2 regions of the Methylobacterium sp. J-059 genome follow, and region 2 is predicted to be linked to the other one. Evidence: riboswitches for the same ligand, from Rfam matches in the RefSeq annotation. Region 2 holds a riboswitch; the other holds the start of a gene.

Region 1 (7,338 bases), on a different contig from region 2:
CGGTTCGTGAACCCACCTTGGCCGTATGCTTGAGCGTCGCCAGCATCCACCCGTGCCGCCGACCGCCGCAGCCGACGGCTCGGAGGCGGACGACGTGCCGTTCGGCGCGCTGCAGGATTGCGTCGCGATCCGCGACTGGCTGCTGAGCGAGGGCGCCCGCCTGCCCGAGCCCGACGACCTGATCGCGGGCTTCGCCGAGCGCCTCAACGCGGTCGGCGTTCCGGTGGACCGGACCTCGACGGCGATCGATACGCTGCACTCGGAATATTCCGGCATCGGCCGCATCTGGACGCGCGAGTCCGGCACGACGGTGCGCCTGTTCCCGCACGGCGAAGCCTCCGAGCGCGCCTACGCGGCGAGCCCGTTCCGCAAGGTGCACGAGGACGGCGAATGGCTGATCCTCGACCTCGCCGAGACGCCGGACGACGCCTACTCGGTGATCCCCGACCTGAGGGCCGCCGGCTACCGCCACTACATCGTGGTGCCGCTGTTCTTCACCAACGGCACGCATAACGGCATCACCTTCGCCACCCGCGACCCGGACGGATTCCGCGACGAGGACGTGGCGATCCTGCGCTTCATCATGCCGGCCCTGGCCGCGGTGATGGAGATGCGGATCGTCACCAAGCAGCTCGACACGGTGCTGCGCATCTACGTCGGTGACGAGCCGCACCGCGCCATCCTGTCGGGCGACATCCGCCGCGGGCAGGTGAAGCGCATCCGCTCGGCGATCCTGTTCGCCGACATGCGCGACTACACCCGCATCTCGGCGAACATGACGCTGGAAGAGGCGGTCGACCTGCTCAACATCTTCTTCGACTGTCTCGTGCCGCCGATCGAGCGGGAGGGCGGCGAGGTGCTGAAGTATCTCGGCGACGGCCTGCTCGCCATCTTCCGCGAGCCGGGTGACGACCTCGGCGGCGCCGCCAAGGGGGCGCTGACGGCGGCACAAAGTGCGCTCGCGGCGCTGGAGGAGGCCAACACCCTCCACCAATTCACAGTGCCGATGATGGCCGGCATCGCGCTCCATCACGGCGAGGCGGCCTACGGCAACGTCGGCTCGGGCACGCGCCTCGACTTCACGGTCATCGGCCGCGACGTGAACATGGCGAGCCGCATCGCCCGGCTCAACAAGACGCTCGGCGAGCCGCTGCTGATGTCGAAGCCCTTCGTCGACTTCCTGTGGGGCGATCCGGTGCCGCTCGGCGAGCACGTGCTCGACGGGTTCGCCGAGCCGATGATGGTCTATCGCCCGCGCCCGAAGCCGCACCGCGGCCAGGGCTGAGGCGGGCCTCAGCCCCGCAGCGTCATCGTCCCGCCGGCGATGCTGAAGTCGCGCACGCGCTTCAGGAACGACATGCCGAGGAGGTTCGTGCCGAGGCGTCCGCTCGGGACGATCACGGCCTCGACGTCGCGCACGGTGACGGGCCCGATCCGGATCGTGCCGATCCGCACCGGTGCGACGCGGATCGTCCCGTTGGCGGTCATCACCGGGCGCGTGAAGTCCCGCGGCCCGACGACGATGCCGAGGCGGGCGGCATCCTCTTCCGCAAAGCTGCACGTCGTGGCCCCGGTGTCGACCATCATGCGCAGCGATCGCCCGTCGACCAGCGCGTCGGCGAGGAAGTGGCCGTTGCGGTCGGCGCCGAGCGCGATCGCCGTCGGCGCGGACGCAACCAGTTGCACCGTCGGCACCGGTGGGGCCGCGGCCTTGCGGCTGGTCAGGCGGTTGCCGATGCCTCCGAGCACCCCCGCGACGAGGCCGGCCGCGAGGCAGAGCATCAGGATCGTCCGCATCGCCTACCTTCGCCCCCGCCGATCGAGGACGCTTAGACGAGCACGACGCCGGTGAACGATGCGTGGCGGCGTGCCCGCCGCCGGACGGAACCGCGCGGCCATCTGCCGACAGGGTTTCCGGTCCGTCTCGGCGCGACGACGAATCGCGCGCATCCGCAGGAGGGGATCGGCCCGCGGGGTTGACCGAGGCGGCCGGCGGGACCACATCTGCGGTGTTCCAGGGAGATCCCCGGCAAGGGGCTGAGAAACCGCTGGCAGGCTCGTGAGGGCCCGCGGCGCGGAAATCCTTCGAACCTGATCCGGTTCACACCGGCGTAGGGATTGGACCGTGGGCGCCGTCTTCGACGACGGGGTGCCCCAGCTTCTCAGACGAAGCGTCAGGCCCGGTCTCTGCGACAGCACGCGGAGGATCACTTGGGTCGTCATTCGGGTCGTCACGCAGCATCACCGATCGGGACGCGCCGGACGAGCGGCGGCGCCCGGCCAACCGTCCCGCTGCCGGCGCGTGCCGACGTCGCGATCGTCGGCGGCGGCCTGATCGGGCTGTCGATCGCCTGGCGGCTGGCGCAGGCCGGGCGGTCCGTCGTCGTGGTCGAGCGGGAGACCATCGGCTCCGGCGCGAGCCTCGCCGCCACGGGCATGCTGGCGCCGGCGGCCGAGCACGAGCCCGGCTCCGACCCGCTGCTGCCGCTGGCGCTTGATTCGCTCCGGCGCTGGCCGGGGTTTAGCGCTGAGCTCGAAGCGGCGTCCGGCCTCGACATCGACTACCGCGAGGACGGGACGCTGGTGCTGGCCATCGGGCGCGACGAGGTCGAGCGCCTGCGCTTCCGCTTCGACCTGCAGCGCCGCTCGGGCGTCGCCGCCGAGTGGATCGCGGGTGCCGACGTGCGTCGCCGCGAGCCGGCCCTCCGCCCCTCGGTCACCGCGGGCGTGCTCTGCCCGCTCGATCATCAGGTCGACCCGAGCCGGGTGATGGCGGCGCTCGTCGAGGCGTGCCGTGCCGCCGGCGTGGCGCTCGTCGAGAACAGCCCGGTCGTCGCCCTCGAACGCACGGGCGGCCGCGTCGCGGGCCTGCGCACCGCCGACGGCGTGGTCGTGGCCGAGACCGTGGTGCTCGCCGCCGGCGCCTGGAGCGGCGAGGGCGGCCTGCTGCCGCAAAGCCTCGCCCTGCCCGTGCGCCCGCTGAAGGGACAGTCGCTGGCGCTGAAGACCACGGCCCGCACCGGCACGCTCTCCCACATGGTCTGGACCGAGCAGGTCCACATGGCGCCGAAGAGCGACGGCCACATCGTCGTCGGCGCGACGGTCGAGGATTGCGGCTTCCGCCCCGGCGTCACCGCCGGCGGGCTCTATGCCCTGCTCGAAGGCGCGCGCCGGGTGCTGCCCGGCATTGAGGAGATGGAGGTCGAGGCCGTCTGGAGCGGGTTCCGCCCGACCTCGGACGACGACGCGCCGATCCTCGGTGAGATCGCCCCCGGCCTTGTGGTCGCCACCGGCCACCATCGCAACGGCTACCTGCTCGCCCCGGTGACCGCCGACGCGATCGCCGCCCTCGTCACGACGGGCGCGATGCCGGCGGTCGCGCAGGACTTCTCGCTGGCGCGGTTCGCGCCGGGCGCCGAGCTGAGGGCGTCGGCATGAAGCTGACGGTGAACGGACAGGCTCGCGAGATCGAGGCCGCCGACGTCGCCGCCCTGTTCGCGCAGGCGGCGGAGGAGACCGGCAGCACCGATCCGCAGGGCGTCGCCATCGCGCTCAACGGCCGCGTCGTCCGCCGCCGCGACTGGGACACCACACCGATCTCCGAGGGCGACCGCATCGAGATCGTACGCGCCATGCAGGGAGGCTAGAGGATGGTCGACACGCTCACACCCCTCCGACCGGAGGCCGACGACCCCTTCGTGATCGCCGGCGTCACGCTGGGCTCGCGGCTGTTCATCGGCACCGCGGGCTACCCGACGCAGGTGATCATGCGCGATGCGGTCGCGGCCTCCGGGGCCGAGGTCGCCACCGCCTCGATCCGCCGGGTCTCGCTGCAGGGCCACGGCTCGGACACCGTGAAGATCCTGAAAGGACGCCGCTTCCTGCCGAACACCGCCGGCTGCGAGACCGCCCGCGACGCGATCATGACCGCCGAGCTGGCCCGCGAGGCGCTCGACACCAACTGGATCAAGGTCGAGGTGATCGGCGACCGCGAGACCCTGTACCCGGACGTCGCCGAGCTGATCGAGGCCTGCCGCCACCTCGTCGACGACGGCTTCGTCGTGCTGCCCTACTGCAACGACGATCCGATCGTCTGCCAGCGGCTCGCCGACATCGGCTGCGCCGCGGTGATGCCGATGGGCTCGCTGATCGGCTCCGGCATGGGCATCGCCAATCCGACCAACCTCGAGTTGATCTGCCGCCGCACGAGCGTACCGGTGATCGTGGATGCCGGTATTGGCACGGCCTCCGACGCGGTGATCGCGATGGAGTTGGGCGCCGACGCCTGCCTGATCAACACCGCGGTGGCGAAGGCCGCCGATCCCGTCCGCATGGCGCGCGCGATGCGCAACGCCGTGCAGGCGGGCCGCGATGCCCACCGCGCCGGCCGAATCCCGCGCCGCGGCCGGGCCGAGCCGTCGAGCCCGCAGCTCGGCCTTGTCGGCTCGTAGCCTGCCGTCGCCGCTCCTTGCGGTGACCGACCGGCACGGGCCCCGCCCCCTGGGCGAGACCATCGCCGCCGTGCTCGACGGCGGGTGCCGGTGGGTCTGGTTTCGCGACAGGGATCTGCCACCGCCCGAGCGCCGGGTGCTGGCGGAGCGCATCGCGGAACGCGTCCGCGAGGCCGGCGGCGTGCTCTCGGTCGGCGGCGATCTCGAGCTTGCCGCGGCCCTCGGCGCGAGCGTCCATCTCGGCGGCGGGACGGATCGTGCCGCCATCGCCGATGCCAGGCGCCGCCTCGGCACCTCGGCGCTCGTCGGCGTCTCGGCGCACGGCCTGCGCGACGTCGAGGCGGCGGAAGACACGGATTACGTGACCCTGAGCCCGGTCTTCGCCACGGCGAGCAAGCCCGGCTACGGTCCCGCCCTCGGCCTCGGCGCCATCGCAACGGCCGCGCGGATCGGAATCCCGGTCGTTGCGCTGGGTGGCATCGGCGTCGCCACCGCCGCCGCGTGTCGCCGAGCGGGCGCGGCGGGCGTGGCCGTGATGGGCGGCCTGATGCGGGTCGACGACCCTTCCGCCGAAGCTCGGGCACTGTTGCGCGGCTGGGAAGCGGCCTCGGACGGGCCACCGTGAGCCTTACGCAGGATCAGAATTCGACGCTCGCCGATTCAGCCCCGTCCCCACCCTCGACCTCATCCTGCGGTGCCGCGTCGGCGACCTCGAAGGGGGGCTCCAGAAATCGCGCGCGCGCTGCAGGGCTCCTTCGAGGCCTCCGCTTCGCTGCGGCACCTCAGGGTGAGGCTCACGGTTGGAGGATGTCCGGCGTGAGAAACTACTTCGCTGCGGCAGGCCCGTAGGGCGGGCGCGGGATCGCCCGATGCGCGGCGCGGAGCGCCGCCGACCAGCGCTCGCGCAGGTCGTGGAAGTAGCCCTCGCCGGCCTCGATCCGATGATTCACCTCGAGGTCGAGGGCGTTGCGGCGCGCCAGCGCGATGTCGATCGGCAGGCCGACGCCGAGATTCGAGCGCATGGTCGAATCCATCGAGACGAGTCCGACCTTGAGGGCGTCGTAGAGCTCGGTCTCGAACTTCACCGCCCGGTCCAGGATGGGCTTGCCGTACTTGTGCTCGCCGATCTGCAGGAACGGTGCATCGGTGCTGCACTCGATGAAGTTGCCGGCCGAGTAGATCAGGAACAGCCGCATCGGCTCGCTGCCGATCTGGCCGCCGAACAGCAGCGAGACCGAGAAGCGCAGGCTCGCCGCCTCGAAGCCCGCCTTCTCGATCGCGCGCACGTGGCGGATCGCGCGGCCGACGAGCTGGGCTGCCTCGAACATCGTCGTCGTCTCGACGAGCTTCAGCTTGGCCTCGCCGTTGTCGCCGGGCACGCCCTCGGAGAGCAGGCTCAGGACCGATTGCGTCACCGACAGGTTGCCGGCCGAGGCCAGCATCATCACCCGCTCGCCCGGCACGTTGAAGTGATGGAGCTTGCGATAGGTCGAGATGTCGTCGAGCCCCGCATTGGTGCGGGTGTCGGCGATCATCACCAGGCCTTCCTCGACGAGGACGCCGACGCAGTAAGTCATGGGATCAGGCTTTTCGAAGAGGCGCGGAGCGTCAGGATTGCGGTGCCGCCTGGGCTTGCTCCACCCGGAGCTTCACGTCCAGCGTTTCGGTGCCGCCGCCGGTGCGACTGCCGCGAATCGGGGCAGCCCCGAGGTAGTCGAGCCCGGATGCGACGCGGATATAGGCTTCCGTGGTGGCGTCGCCGGTGGTCGGATCGAAGCCGACCCAGCCGAGATCCGGCACCAGCGCCTCGGCCCAGCCGTGCGGCGTCTCCTGCTCGGCGTCGCTCCCCTCCGGGCGGTGGTAGCCGGAGACATAGCGCGCCGGGATCGCCCGGTGGCGGGCGGCGGCGATGAAGACGTGGGCGAAGTCCTGGCATACGCCGGCCCCGGCCTCGAAGGCCTTCGGCGAGGGCACGGCGGCGCTCGCGGGGCCTGGCGTGTAGGCCATGTGCGCGTGCACCGCGGCCATCAGCCGGTGCAGGAAGGGGAGGGCGGCCGGGTCTCCGGCGCCGGCGACTGCGTCGGACAGCGCCTGGATCTCCGGGCTCGGCAGCACGAGGTCGGTGTCGCGCAGGTAGAACGTCTCGGGCAGGCGCTCGACGGCGCCGCGGACGATGCCGTGGGTCTCGTGGGTGTCGACCTCGCCGGTGACGCGAATCACCAGCGCGTCGGAGGCCTGGTCCGGCGTGAACCAGTGGACGACGTTGCCGTAGCCGTCCTCGCGCTCGGTGAGTCGTCCGTCGACCGAAGGCTCGATCCGCCAGCGCCGGACGTACTGCCCGTCATGGTCGCGCGGCGTCATCCGCAGGACCTGGATCAGCCCGCGTGCCGGTTGTTCGTAGCTGTAGATGGTCTCGTGGACCACGCGAATGCGCATGCGTCGATTCTGCCCGTCCTGGCTCCGCCGGTCTCGGCGACACGGCGCCCGCGATGGACGCCGCGGCGCCCGGAGTCACACGTTTTACACGACGTTCCGACGGAGCGCGCAACCGCGGAAGCGGAACTGCGCGTATTCCGCTGCGGCTTGGGCCTCAGCCGAGATACTGCTCGGCGATGGCGGCGCCGACCTTGTTGTTCTCGCCGATGAAGGCGATCACGAACTCATGCAGGCCGGACGCGAAGACGCGGTCGATCTCCTCGCTTTCCAGCCGTGCGAGCAGGTTGCTCGCCAGGCGCTGGCTGGCGCCGCGGCGTCCGTAGGCGTCGGCGATCAGGTCGAGATGCTCGACGAGGACGCCGTAGCAGTTGGCGAAGGAGCGCGGCATCTGCCGGTTGAGGATCAGGAGGTCGGCGACCAGCAACGGCTTGACGCTCTCGCGATACACCCA
Region 2 (7,338 bases):
GCCCGAGCGCATGGGCGAGATCTACGGCCGGCTGATCGAGATCGACGCCGACCGGGCGCCCGCCCGCGCCGGCGAGATCCTGGCCGGCCTCGGCTTCTCGGTGGCCGACCTCGAGCGGCCGATGTCGGAGTTCTCCGGCGGCTGGCGGATGCGGGTGGCGCTCGCCGCCGCCCTGTTCGCCGCCCCCGAGATGCTGCTGCTCGACGAGCCGACGAACTATCTCGACCTCGAAGGCGCGCTCTGGCTCGAGGCGCGGCTCAAGCGCTACCCGCACTCGGCGCTGATCATTAGCCACGACCGCGAGCTGTTGAACAACTCCGTCGACGCGATCCTGCACGTCGCCAACGGGCAGCTCGAGCTCTACACCGGCGGCTACGACGACTTCGAGCGGCGCCGCGCCGAGAAGGCGAGGCTCCAGCTCTCAGCCAAGGCCAAGCAGGACGCCGAGCGCGCCCACCTGCAGAGCTTCATCGACCGCTTCAAGGCCAAGGCCTCGAAGGCCGCGCAGGCGCAGTCGCGGGTCAAGCGCCTGGCCAAGCTCGAGCCGATCGCCACCACGATCGAGGAGCACGTCGCGCCGTTCCACCTGCCGTCGCCGAAGCGCCCGCTGGCGCCGCCGCTGATGCACCTCACCGACGTCGAGGTCGGCTACGGCGACGATCCCGCGATCCTGCGCGGCCTGAACCTGACGCTCGACATCGACGATCGCATCGGCCTGCTCGGCGTCAACGGCGCCGGCAAGTCGACCTTCGCGAAGATGGCGGCCGGCGCGCTCGACATCCGCTCGGGGCGGATGACGCGCGAAGGGCGGGTGCAGGTCGGCTGGTTCCACCAGCACCAGATCGAGGCGATGGACCCGAAGGATACGCCGCTGGCCATCATCCGCCGCGAGCGGCCCGAGGACGGCGAGTCGGCCCGCCGAGGCAAGCTCGCGAGCTTCGGCCTCGCCTACGAGAAGCAGGAGACGACGGTCGATGCGCTGTCGGGCGGCGAGCGGGCGCGGCTGCTGCTGAACCTCGTGGCGATGCGGGCGCCCCACCTGCTGATCCTCGACGAGCCCACCAACCACTTGGACATCGACAGTCGCCGGGCGCTGCTCGACGCGCTGAACGACTACGAGGGCGCCGTCATCCTCATCACCCACGACCGCTCGCTGATGGAGCTCGTGGCCGACCGCCTCTGGCTCGCGGCGGACAACACCGTGAAGCCGTTTCCCGGCGACATGGACGACTACGCGAAGTTCGTCCTCGACCGCTCCCGCGCCGGCAAGAGCGCCCCGGGGCAGGGGCGCGAGAAGAAGGGCAAGAAGCGGGCTGCGTGATCCTTAGGCGGGATCATGATAGGGACGATCGAATACAGTCGATCGTTCCGCCGCGGCGCCGTCCGGCCGACGCTGTGCTTGAACAATCGCTCGGGCGGCCGATGCAATTCTCGTCCGCGGCGCTTACCCTATGTTAAGGCGCGCGCTGCCATAACCCCACCCCGTGCCCGCCGGCCTGCGGGTGGAGCGTCAGACCGATGAGTTTCGCCGCCAACGCCTACACGAGAACCGCGAACAGCGTCCTCAGCCCGCGCGAGGCGGAAGCCGCCGTGCTGATCAAGGCGGCGCAGCAGCTTCAGATGGTCAAGGACGACTGGACCAACCAGTCCGCCAACCTGAACAAGGCGCTGAACTTCAATCAGAAGGTCTGGACGCTCCTGGCAGGCGCCGCGACGGCGCCCGAGAGCCCGCTTCCGATCGCGATCAAGAACAACATCGGCCAGCTCTCGGTCTTCGTGTTCCGGCGGATCATCGACACGCTGATCGAGCCGGGCGCCGACAAGCTCTCGGCGCTGATCAACATCAACCAGCAGATCGCCGCCGGCCTGCGCTCCTCGTAGGCCGCGCCGGACCGGCGGACGCGACCGGGCACGGGACGCGGCGCGTCCCGTCGCCTCGGCTTCGGCGACCCGGTCTCGACAGGCATGGCGACGCGAAAAAGGGCCGAGGCGCACAGCCCCGGCCCTTTCGTTCCGCTCGGCGTCACGACCGGCGGAGGCGCCGCTCACGCTTCGCGATCGACGGGCTTATCGGCCGTCCTGCGCTCCGCCTGAGCCTCGGCGTAGGCGCGCGACCGCAGCACCGACACGTCCGGAAGCTGGACCAGCACCGCACCGGTGCCGGGATCGAGCACCTGATACACGACGCTCTTCGTATCCCGGTCGATGGTGATGCGCCGCTCGTCGTTGGTCCGATCCGACGCGGCGTCGCCGCGCGACCGTCCGTCATCGGAGACCGCAGCGCCGCTGCGATCGCTTCTGCCGATGTCGACGCGAACGGCCGGATCGAGCGCCACCGGAGCCGCCGCCTCGATGGGTCTGGCAGGCTGGACGACGGGCGGTGCGCTCAGGCGCGTCGGCGTCGGGGGTGTCACTTCGAAGGTACTCATCGCGCACCTCTACGGGTCCCGTTGCGGCATGAGACCAGAAGCCGTGCGGCGCGTGAATCGTATCTTAAGACTCCGCCCCGGTACCCGACTGAGCGGGATCATCCTGAAGAATCAGGCAACGACGCGGATCGAATTTTAACGGTTCGCCCCGGCATGCGCCGCGTCCCCGGGGCCCGGTCGAGCGGATGCGAGGCCTCGGAAGCGATCCGCCCCCGCGCGCCTGTCGGCGGGCGGGGGCGGAGCGCTCGGTCATGCGTCCCGGAGTGGCGCCGTCACTCGGCGGCGTCGACGTAGAGCTTGCCGCCCTCGGCCAGGAACTCGCGCGACTTCTCCGCCATCCCGGCCTCGCGCTCGGCGCTGGTGAGGATCGGCGCGGTGTTGAGCACCTCGCCGGCGGCCTCCATCGCCAGCACCTCGGCGCGCAGGTCCTGCGTGATCTTCATCGAGCAGAACTTCGGCCCGCACATCGAGCAGAAATGCGCGACCTTGTGGGCGTCCTTGGGCAGGGTCTCGTCGTGGTAGGCGCGCGCCGTGTCCGGGTCGAGGCCGAGGTTGAACTGGTCCTCCCACCGGAAGTCGAAGCGGGCTTTCGACAGGGCGTCGTCGCGCAGCTGCGCCGCCGGGTGGCCCTTGGCCAGATCCGCGGCGTGGGCGGCGATCCTGTAGGTGATGACGCCGGTCTTCACGTCGTCGCGGTTGGGCAGCCCGAGATGCTCCTTGGGCGTGACGTAGCAGAGCATCGCGCAGCCGAACCAGCCGATCATCGCCGCGCCGATGCCGGAGGTGATGTGGTCGTAGCCCGGCGCGATGTCGGTGGTCAGCGGGCCGAGGGTGTAGAACGGCGCCTCGCCGCACTCGGCGAGCTGCTTCTCCATGTTGACCTTGACCTTGTGCATCGGCACGTGGCCCGGCCCCTCGATCATCGTCTGGCAGCCCTTGTTCCAGGCGATCTTGGTCAGCTCGCCCAGCGTCTCGAGCTCGGCGAACTGCGCCGCGTCGTTCGCGTCGGCGATCGAGCCGGGGCGGAGGCCGTCGCCGAGCGAGAACGAGACGTCGTAGGCGCGGCAGATGTCGCAGATCTCCTCGAAGCGCTCGTAGAGGAACGATTCGCGGTGCCCGGCCAGGCACCAGCGCGCCATGATCGAGCCGCCGCGCGACACGATGCCGGTGACGCGCCGCGCGGTGAGCGGCACGTGGGCGAGGCGCACGCCGGCATGGATCGTGAAGTAGTCGATGCCCTGCTCGGCCTGCTCGATGAGCGTGTCCTTGAACACCTCCCAGTCGAGCTTGAGCGGATCGCCGCCGACCTTCTCGAGCGCCTGGTAGATCGGCACCGTGCCGATCGGCACCGGCGAGTTGCGGATGATCCACGAGCGGATGTTGTGGATGTTGCGGCCGGTCGACAGGTCCATCACCGTGTCGGCGCCCCAGCGGATCGACCAGACCAGCTTCTCCACCTCTTCCGCCGCCGACGAGGTGACGGCCGAGTTGCCGATGTTGGCGTTGATCTTCACCAGGAAGTTCCGGCCGATCGCCATCGGCTCCAGCTCGGTGTGGTTGATGTTGGCCGGGATGATCGCCCGGCCGCGGGCGACCTCGTCGCGCACGAACTCGGGCGTGATGAACGGCGGCACCGAGGCGCCGAAGCTCTCGCCGTCGGCGAGCGCCGCGTGCGCCCGGTCGAGCATCTGCTCGCGGCACAGGTTCTCGCGGTTTGCGACGTAGATCATCTCCTCGGTGACGATCCCGGCGCGGGCGAACTCGTACTGCGTCACCATCTGGCCCGGGCCGGCCTTGCGGATCGTCCGCTCGGCGGGGCAGGGGGCCACCAGCTTGTCGGCCGGCACGAAGCCGTTGTCCTCGGGCTTCACGATGCGCGGCTGCACGGCGGCGTAGTCGCGCTTGGCGATCCACGGGTCGCGCAGGGTCAGCAGGCCCTTGGCGAGGTCGATGCGGGCGTCGGTCTCGGTGTAGGGGCCGGACGGGTCGTAGACCCGCACCGCCGGCTCGTTCGGGTCGGTCAGCACGATCTCGCGGAACGGCACCCGGATGTCCTCCCGGCCGGCCACGCTCGCGTAGACCTTGCGCGAGCCGGTCACCGGACCCGTGGTCACGGTCTCGGGACTTCCCTTGACGTCTTTGGACAGGACGGGCGCGTTCATCGAGTGGGTCTCCCGGCTTTGGGGCGATCCGGCACGCGTCGATGGAGATGCGATGAAGCGGCAGACGCCGGGATCGGCGCCGCAGGTTCCCGTCCCTCCGCCGGTACGAGCCGGATCAGGTTCAAGGGTCAGGACGTCGCGTCCACTCTCAGCCCCCGGTTGCGGGGCCCCCCTCGGAATGGTTCGAATCTCCGCGTGCCGCCGGACTTTGTCAATGCGTGCGACAGACCATGCCGGGACGGACGGCTGCCGGCGTCGCCGCGGAACGGTTAGGGTCCGCCCGCGAGACCCGGCGGAGACCCATGCGCATCCTGCTCGTCCTGGCGGCCGCCGCCATCGTCTTCGGCGGCCCCATCGCCGCGCTGGCCGTCTTCCAGCGCAACCTGCTCTACCCGGGCGCCTTCATCGCCGGCCCGCGCGCACGCCTGCCGGTGCCGCCGGGCACCGAAGCGATCTCGCTCGTCACCGCCGACGACGAGCGCCTGCATGCCCTGTGGCGGGCGCCGCGCCCCGGCTGCGGCGTCGTGGTCAGCTTCCACGGCAACGGCTCGCGCCCCGAGCCCGCGGCCGCCCGCTTCGCCGCCGCGCCCTGGTCCGGCGCCGGATGGGGCGTGGTGGCGATCGCCTATCGCGGCTATCCCGGATCGACCGGCACGCCGACGGAGGACGGGCTGATCGCCGACGGGCTCGCGGCCGTCGCCGAGGCCGCGCGGCGGGCGCCCGGCGCTCCGATCCTGCTGCACGGTCATTCCCTCGGCGCCGCGGTCGCGGTCGCCGTGGCGGAGCGGGTGCCGCATCTCGGGCTCTACCTCGAGGCGCCGTTCGATTCGCTGCCCGGCATCGTGCGCCTCGCCTTCCCCTACGCGCCGACCACCCTGCTGCGCGATACCTGGCGCTCCGATGCGCGCATCGCGCGGGCCGGCGGGCCGGTGCTCATCGTCCACGGCACGGCGGACGGCGTCGTGCCGGTGAAGCTCGGGCGCCGCCTCGCCACGGCGGCGGGCGCGAGCGCCCGCTTCGAGGCGGTCGCCGGCGACCACGTCTCGGTGCTCGGAACCCGCGACCACCTGGCCGAAACCTTGTTCGGCGACCGCGTCCGGCCGGGCTGCCCGGCGCTCGCCGCAGCGACGCCTTGACGCCGCGCCGCGGTTTTCCCGCAATCCCATATCGCCGGTCGGACCCGATGCGAACGGAGGCGAGGCGGTGGGGCGACGCGAGCGGCGCTGGCGCGAGGACGATCCCGAGACGCAGGCGCGCAGCCCCGAGCCGGTGATCTGCCCGCTCTGCGAGCGCCCGATCCCGCCCCGCGCCCGCTCGAGCCTGCATCACCTCGTGCCGAAGCTGAAGGGCGGCACCCACGGCACCACCGTGCGGCTGCACCAGGTCTGCCACTCGGCGATCCATGCCCGGCACAGCGAAGCCGAGCTCGCCCGGCGCCTCGCCGACGTCGGCGCGCTCCGCGCCGAGCCGGAGATCGCGCGCTTCATCGCCTGGGTGCGGACCAAGCCCGACGACTTCCACGCTGCCACGCGGATGACGCGGGACCGTCGCTCGGCCAAGCGCAAGAGCTGACGCCGGGCCCCGGAGCGGATTCACCCCGCGTTCGCCATGCCGCGCGATGGCGCTGCGGGGCTCAGGCGGCCTTTACGGATCCCGCCCAAGGGTTGCGCCGACGGGGCGACCGGGCGGAGGCGGTGATGGCGGGGGCGGCGGGCACGGCGGGGCCGGGGGATGCGATGCGTCTCGCCTGGGTCGACGTCGCCAAGGGCATCTGCATCCTCCTCGTGGTGATGATGCATTCCACCCTCGGCACCGGCGAGGCGATGGACGGTGAGGGTTTCCTCCACACGGTGGTGAGCTTCGCGAAGCCGTTCCGGATCCCGGACTTCTTCCTGCTGTCGGGCCTGTTCGTCGGCCGGGTGATCGACCGCGACTGGCGCTTGTTCGCCGACCGGCGTGTCGTCCACTTCGCCTACTTCTACGGGCTCTGGGTCGTCGTCCAGTCGCTCGCGAAGTATCCGGCGATCGTCGGCGAGGCCGGGCCGGGCGCCTTCGCGGCCCATCTCGTCCACGCGCTGATCGAGCCGTACGCGACGCTGTGGTTCATCTACCTGCTCGCGGTGTTCTCGGTGGTGACCAAGCTGCTGCGCCGCGTGCCGGCGGCGGTGCTCCTGGCCGGCGCCGCCCTGCTGCAGGTCGTGCCGATCGCGACCCCTTCCTATCTCGCGGAGGAGTTCTGCGCCCGCTACGTCTACTTCGTGGCCGGATACCTGTTCGCCGGGCGCATCTTCGCCTTGGCCGACCGGGTCGCGCGCAACCCGGGGGCGGCCTGTGCCGGGCTGATGCTCTGGGCGGGGATCGAGGCGTGGCTCGCCTTCACGCCCTCGCAACTGCCGGGGTACCCGACGCTCGCCAGCCTGCCGCTGGTCAGCCTGATCCTCGGCGGCGCCGGCGCGCTCGCCATCGTCGCCGGCGCCGCCCTGCTGACGTCGGCCGGGGGGCCGGTCACCGCGGCGTTGCGCGCCTGCGGGCAACGCTCGATCGTGATCTACCTCGCGTTCTTCCTGCCGATGGCGGTCACGCGGACGCTGCTGGTCAAGGTCGGGCTGATCGACGATGTCGGCCTCGCCAGCCTGACGGTGATGGTCGTCGCCGTGATCGTGCCGCTCGCCCTGGAGCGCGCGGTCCGCGGCACCGCCCTCCGCTTTATGTTCGCCCGCCCGAAGGCGTTCCGCATCGCGAGGGCC

Evidence for each region. A riboswitch is a leader RNA that binds a small molecule or an ion and turns the genes downstream of it on or off. The one in region 2 is predicted to bind thiamine pyrophosphate.
Region 1: linked by a shared signal. The riboswitch ahead of thiO (glycine oxidase ThiO) and the one ahead of thiC (phosphomethylpyrimidine synthase ThiC) in region 2 are both predicted to bind thiamine pyrophosphate.

The regions. Positions count from the first base shown of each region.
Region 1 covers NZ_JAKSYA010000150.1:37,397-44,734, forward strand. Annotated here, with positions in the region: gene MKK55_RS22065 (adenylate/guanylate cyclase domain-containing protein) at 26-1,285, shown strand; gene MKK55_RS22070 (TIGR02281 family clan AA aspartic protease) at 1,294-1,797, opposite strand; TPP riboswitch at 2,008-2,136, shown strand; gene thiO (glycine oxidase ThiO) at 2,212-3,438, shown strand; gene thiS (sulfur carrier protein ThiS) at 3,435-3,647, shown strand; gene MKK55_RS22085 (thiazole synthase) at 3,651-4,451, shown strand; gene MKK55_RS22090 (thiamine phosphate synthase) at 4,474-5,076, shown strand; gene MKK55_RS22095 (peptidase) at 5,276-6,028, opposite strand; gene MKK55_RS22100 (transglutaminase domain-containing protein) at 6,060-6,887, opposite strand; gene MKK55_RS22105 (alpha-E domain-containing protein) at 7,042-7,338, opposite strand, start outside.
Region 2 covers NZ_JAKSYA010000186.1:13,305-20,642, forward strand. Annotated here, with positions in the region: gene MKK55_RS28525 (ABC-F family ATP-binding cassette domain-containing protein) at 1-1,321, shown strand, start outside; gene flaF (flagellar biosynthesis regulator FlaF) at 1,519-1,881, shown strand; gene MKK55_RS28535 (hypothetical protein) at 2,046-2,336, opposite strand; gene thiC (phosphomethylpyrimidine synthase ThiC) at 2,702-4,591, opposite strand; TPP riboswitch at 4,667-4,775, opposite strand; gene MKK55_RS28545 (alpha/beta hydrolase) at 4,894-5,727, shown strand; gene MKK55_RS28550 (HNH endonuclease) at 5,795-6,163, shown strand; gene MKK55_RS28555 (acyltransferase family protein) at 6,289-7,338, shown strand, end outside.